2 regions of the Gordonia sp. N1V genome follow, and region 1 is predicted to be linked to the other one. Evidence: riboswitches for the same ligand, from Rfam matches in the RefSeq annotation. Region 1 holds a riboswitch; the other holds the start of a gene.

Region 1 (3,206 bases):
GGAACCGACCGCTGGCGATCACCTCGGCAGCGGTGAAATCGAAGTCCAGCGTGGAACTCTGGGTGAGCGCGGCGACCTGACGGGCGTTGTCGCGCATCGAGATCGCGGCCACGTCGACGCCGTCGACCTCAACGTGGCCGGTCGTGGGCCGCTGCGCACGATACAGACAGCGCAGCAGTGTCGATTTCCCGCTGCCGTTGGGTCCGATCACGCCGAGAAAACTCCCCGGCGCAGCGGTGAAGGTCACCTCGCGCAGCAACGTTGCCGAACCGATGTCGACGCCGACCCCGTGATAGCCCGCTGTCGTCATCTTCCCCACCCCCGGTGGTCGTCAACCCGTTTCATCGATCGACCACGCTGCGTCGGCGGTGCATGAGGATCAGGAACATCGGCACCCCGACGGCGGCGGTGATCGCGCCCAGCGGCAATTCCTGTGGCGGCACGGCGGTTCTGGCGACGAGATCGGCGGCGACGAGGAACACCGCGCCGATCAGCGGAGCGATCACCACGAGGCGACGATGGTCGGCGCCGACGAGTAGCCGCGCGACGTGGGGAACGACGAGCCCGACGAAGCCGATCGCCCCGCACACCGACACCATCACACCGGTCATCAACGCCGACAACGCAAATGCCATGACGCGGAACCGCGACGCCGACAACCCGAGGGACGCGGCGACCTCGTCGCCCATGGCGAGGGCATTGAGCGAGCGCGCCAAGCCTGCCACCGCGATCACCCCGCCGACGGTCACGACGCCCACGAGGACCGCCGAATACCAGCTGGCCGCGGCCAGACTGCCCAGGAGCCAGAACATCACGCTGCGCGCGGCGTCGCCGGTGGGTGCGAGGAACACCAACACCGTGGTCAGCGCCGAGAAGCCGTAGCCCACCGCGGTGCCGGTCAACACGAGTCGCAACGGTGTCAATCCGCCTGCCCCGGAGGCCATCCCGAACACGATGAGGGTCGCGAGCAGCGCTCCGGCGAAGGCCGCGACCGGCATCGCATAGAGCCCGATGCCCGACAGGACGCCGAAGAGCACCACGCTCGTGGCCCCCACCGATGCGCCGGAGGAGATACCGAGCACGTACGGGTCGGCGAGCGGGTTGCGCACCATCGCCTGCACGACCACTCCCACCACCGACAACCCGGCGCCCACCACCGCTCCGGTGATCACCCGTGGTACCCGCGAATCGATGACGATCCAGTACGCGGCGGCGTCGTCGGCGGAGATCGAGCCGCCGGTCAGTGCGGCCCACACGAAGCGCGGCACATCGGTTCCACCGACGTCGGCGGTACCGAACGCCACACCCGCCCATGCGACCACGAACAGCGCGAGCACACCGAGCACCGCGAACACGCCGACACGCGCCCAGGTCGGCGCGGGTGGCGCGGCCTGCGGTGAGGTGTGATCGTCCACTGTGGCACGGTCTCTCGTCGGGCGGAAGACAGCCGCGCACGACAGATCGGCGCACCGGCCATATCCCGCGAGGCAAGTGTCGACCACGGTCCCCCATGGCCACGGCGGCAGGTCTTCGGACTTCGGACGCGGCACCGAGATGCCACCTACCCGCGGCCGCTTCCCGGACCGTGAAGTCCAGTGCGAGGAGCCGCTGTCGTTTCCGTCACCGCTGCGGGGCAGCTCTGGATTCTCACCAGATTCCCTTTTCACCGACCGGACCGTGTGACCCGGTCGGAACCGACGCGCGCTGAGCGTAGCAGGCATCTCGCCGAGGCGTTGCCCAGGTCTTCACCACCGCATCACCGAGTCGTGGCCGGTCGTCATCCCCGACGACACCGTGCGGTGATCGCCTCGAGGCATGTCCTCCCCCAGCCATATTCCGCTACGCGTCACCCCGGACAAGGTGCTGCGCGCCGGGACGACGCGCCGTCGATTCCTCACCTGGACCGCGCTGGCCGCCGGGCTGGCCACCGCCCCCACCCTGTTCGCCACCGACGCCGCCTCCGCTCGACGGGTCCGAGGTGCCGGCCACCCGTTCGCCCTGGGAATCGCCTCCGGCGACCCGCTCGCCGACGCCGTCATCCTGTGGACGAGGCTGGCGACCGACCCACTCGCACCCGGCGGGGGCATGGGCCGAGAATCCCACGATGTCGGCTGGGAAGTGGCCCGCGACGAGCGGATGCGGAGCGTCGTGGCGCGTGGTGTGACCGGTGCCGGCCCGGACACCGGGCACTGCGTGCACGTCGACGTCCGCGGCCTGACGCCCGGGACCGACTACTTCTACCGATTTCGCGCGCTCGGCGAGATCTCCGAGGTCGGCCGAACCCGGACCGCACAGCGCGTCGGAACACCCACCGGCGCACTGTCGTTGGCCTTCGCCTCCTGCCAGGCCTGGGCCGACGGCCACTACCCGGCGTTCGGCGAAATGGCCCGCGAGGCCCCCGACGTGGTGTTTCATCTGGGCGACTACATCTACGAGAAGCCGATCCCGATGGGCGGCGGTGCACGCGATACCGCGGTGGTACCGGCGTCGGCGTATCGCGAATGCCGTGACCTCGACGACTACCGCGAGCGCTACGCCCTGTACAAACTCGACCCGAACCTGCAAGCGGCGCATCGGATGAGCCCGTTCATCACGATCTTCGATGACCACGAGGTCGACAACAACTGGGCCGCCGACACTCCCGAGGACGACCAACCCATTCCGCAGTTCCTGCTCCGGCGGGCTGCGGGCATGCGCGCCTGGTGGGAGAACACCGCCGTTCGGCTCGCCCCGCCCGGGCGCGGATTTCGTGCCTATCGTCGCTTCACGTTCGGCGATCTCGCTCGGTTCAGCGTCCTCGACACGCGTACCCACCGCAGCGATCAGGTGAACGGCGACAACGACACCGGGCAGAACGCGGCCACCGCGGACCCACGCCGCACCATCACCGGCGCAGCCCAGGAGCGGTGGATACTCGACGGTCTCGCGGCCTCCGGTTGCCGATGGAACGTCCTGGCCCACCAGACGACGATCGCCGACCTCGCGCGAGAGCGTGACGGGGTCCGCGCGGTGAGCATGGACGGATGGAGCGGGTACGAGGCGTCGCGGGCGCGTGTCCTCGACGGCGCCCGCGAACGCCGAACCCCCAACCTCGTGTCGATCGTCGGCGACATCCACCGGAATGTGGTGTCGGAGTTGCGATCCACCTACACCCGACCTGCGCCCACGGTCGGTGTCGAGTTGGCGGGCACATCCATCAGCTCCGG
Region 2 (3,206 bases), on a different contig from region 1:
CCGGTCTTGAGTTCGTCCTCGATTTCGGCGCGCTGCTCCTTGCTGACCGACCCGTGGTGTGCCCGGGCCAGTAGGGTCGTGGCCGCCGAGGACGCTCCGCTACCCATCACCATCGCCGGAGCGCCCCCGGCGACCCGCGGGTTGGCCGCAGCGGTCACCGCGGGGGGCGCGATGCGGGATTCGGCGATCTCGTTGAGCCGTGCGGTCAGTCGCTCGGCGAGGCGACGGGAGTTGGCGAACACGATGGTCGTGCGATTGGCATCGATGAGATCGACGATCGCCGATTCGACGTAGGGCCACAGCGATCCCGCGGTCGGGGAGAACGCGTCGTCGAGATCCTCGGAACCGGGTGCGTCCGGTGGCGGCGGGATGTTGGCCATGTCTTCCACGGGCACGTCGACGCGAAGATCGAACGTCTTGCTCGCGGGTGGACGCACGATCGTGCACGGCGCGGCACCGGCCAGGAAGCCCGCGACCACCTCGGGTGGGCGGACGGTCGCCGACAATCCGATGCGCTGTGCAGGTGTTTCCAACAACTCGTCGAGACGCTCGAGGGACAGCGCCAGATGGGTGCCGCGTTTGGTGCCGGCCACCGCGTGGACCTCGTCGATGATCACGGCCTCGACGCCGGTCAGTGTCTCCCGCGCCGATGACGTCAGCATCAGGTACAGCGACTCCGGGGTGGTGATGAGGATGTCCGGGGGTGTGCGGACCAGGCTGCGGCGGGTCGCGGCGGGCGTGTCCCCGGATCGCAGGCCGACGGTGATCGCCGGCTCGGGATCGCCGAGTTCCTGCGCCGCGCGGGTGATGCCGGTCAGCGGTGCACGCAGGTTGCGTTCGACGTCGACGGCGAGGGCCTTGAGCGGTGAGATGTAGACGACTCGGGTGCCGCGTGCCCGATCCGGGCGCGCCGCGAGCCGGTCGAGGGCCCACAAGAATGCCGAGAGGGTCTTGCCCGAACCGGTGGGGGCGATGACCAGCGTGTGGTTGCCGTCGGCGATCGAGGACCACGCCCCGGTCTGAGCGGCGGTCGGCTCGGCGAAGGTGCCGCTGAACCACCGCCGCGTGGGGGCGGTGAAGCGATCGAGAACCGACGGCGCAGCCATTCACCCATCATCCATGTTGCCTCCGACAAAACGCCGCGACGGTTGTTCTGCTCGTTTTGTCCGATGGGTCGCGCCGGTCACATTTGTCGGGTATAGAGTTCTCGCCAGATGCTGACGGAAACCCGGTGTGAGTCCGGGACGGTCGCGCCACTGTGAGCCGGGCCGGGGAGTCACCCCGCCCGACGAGTCAGGATTCCGCCGAGCATCGATCCGACAAGCGCTGGGACGCGTCATCCCACGAAAGGACCTCCGATGGTTGCAACCACCCACCAGAACAAGGCACGGGCCCTCGCGGTACCCGACCTCTCCGTCGCGTCGGCAGCCCTGTGGCTGACCGCCACCTTCATCCTCGCCGCAATGGCCTACTACTTCATCGGATACGACCAAGGTGCCTGGTCGGTGTTCGGCAACGACACCCACATCCACGAATTCGTGCATGACTCCCGGCACTTCCTCGGCTTCCCCTGCCACTGATCGAACGAGCACGGGAGACAACCGAACATGGAAAAGAAATTCATCGGCGCCGGTCTGCTGTCGGGACTCGTCGCCGGGATCGTCGCCTACGTCTTCGCTCGGATCTTCATCGAGCCGCAGGTGGCCAAGGCCATCGACTACGAGGACGGACGCAGCGAGGCCGAAGAGGCTCTGATGACCGCGCATGGGCACGGCGGCCACGAGCACGGCGCCGAGGTGTTCACCCGCTCGGTGCAGGAGAACATCGGTGCGGGCGTGGGGACCATCGTTTTCGCGGTGTCGATGGGCGCGTTCTTCGCAATCGCGTTCACGGTTCTGTGGACCTACCTGGCGCATCACCGCGCCGGAGCCGACCCACGCTGGGCGGCGGCCCTGATCGGGCTCCTCGGCTTCGTCGCGGTCTTCGGGGTGCCGTTCTTCGCATACCCGGCCAACCCGCCGGCCGTCGGCGACGACGACACCATCGGTGCGCGATCGACGGCGTACCTCACCCTCACGGTCATCTCGGTGGTCGCGGTGATCGCGGCGGTCGTTGTGGCGCTGTGGCTCCGGCAACGCTGGGGAGGGCTCGCGGCCTCGGTGGTCGCCGCCGTCGGTTACCTGGTGGTCGTGACCATTGCGATCGCGCTGCTGCCCGAGTTCCATGAGGTTCCCGACCCGGTCATGAACGGCGACGCGATCGTCTTCCCCGGATTCCCGGGCGCGGTGATCGGCGACTTCCGGGTGTATGTGATCGCCAACCAGGTGATCCTTTGGACCGTTCTGACCACGACCTTCGCGGGAATCATGACCTGGCTCAGCCGTTCTGATCCTGCGCGCCGGGCGACGACACCGGCCGCGGCACACAGTAACTGATCGCTGCTCCACGTCCGCCCTGCACGATCGTGGGGCGGACGTGGTGCGTTCGTGGGGTCTGCCGAGAAGGTGGGTGGGTCAGATGAGTACGCAGTCGCCGCAGACGGCGCCCCGATCGCCGCTGACCCGATAGATCAAACAGCAACTGCGCCGGCGGAATCCCGGTCCCGCGCGTAACCGCCCGTCCTCGACATGGGGCTCGGCGAGAACACGGTCGGCCGCGGCGACGGCGAGATCGCCGTGTTCGGGGCGCGCCGTCGCGATGAGTCTGGCGGCGCTGTTGGTCGCCGAGGCGACGTTGCCCCACAGCGTTCGCCCACTCACCCCGAATGCGTCGCCGACGGCGTCGGTGAGTGCGCCGATGATCCCGTCGGCCAGGTTGGGCCGGGCGTCGGTCGCCGCGGTGGTGACCGAGAGCGGATAGGGCCCACCCAATTCGTCCTGCCACCAGAGGTCCGCGGCCGTGAACGATATCGGCGGTTCGTCGAGCGCCTCCACAGCGATCATCGGAGCGATGAGACGAGCGACGAGCCCGAGGTGGGTGACCGACGCAGCCACCCTCTGCTCGACACGTGACGTGCCGCCCACCCCGAGTGCGGCACGCACACGGTCCACGCGCGACTCCAGCATGCGCGCGTCCTCGAGTAGGTCGGCCATCGTGAGCCACGGTGCATCACCCCGCTGCCCGCGGGCGTGCGTGGCGACTCCGAAAAAGGGGCCGAGGTCGTCGAGGGAGGAGGTCACTGCCGGACGAGCGTAGCCTGCTCGCCG

What was found. A riboswitch is a leader RNA that binds a small molecule or an ion and turns the genes downstream of it on or off. The one in region 1 is predicted to bind cobalamin.
Region 2: linked by a shared signal. The riboswitch ahead of P3L18_RS24055 (CbtB-domain containing protein) and the one ahead of P3L18_RS15600 (iron ABC transporter permease) in region 1 are both predicted to bind cobalamin.

Annotation. Positions count from the first base shown of each region.
Region 1 is NZ_JARJDD010000011.1:79,918-83,123, forward strand. It holds gene P3L18_RS15595 (ABC transporter ATP-binding protein) at 1-310, opposite strand, end outside; gene P3L18_RS15600 (iron ABC transporter permease) at 342-1,415, opposite strand; cobalamin riboswitch at 1,504-1,714, opposite strand; gene P3L18_RS15605 (alkaline phosphatase D family protein) at 1,816-3,206, shown strand, end outside.
Region 2 is NZ_JARJDD010000026.1:4,965-8,170, forward strand. It holds gene P3L18_RS24050 (ATP-dependent helicase) at 1-1,106, opposite strand, end outside; cobalamin riboswitch at 1,191-1,325, shown strand; gene P3L18_RS24055 (CbtB-domain containing protein) at 1,359-1,580, shown strand; gene P3L18_RS24060 (CbtA family protein) at 1,608-2,435, shown strand; gene P3L18_RS24065 ((2Fe-2S)-binding protein) at 2,514-3,179, opposite strand; gene P3L18_RS24070 (CbtA family protein) at 3,176-3,206, opposite strand, start outside.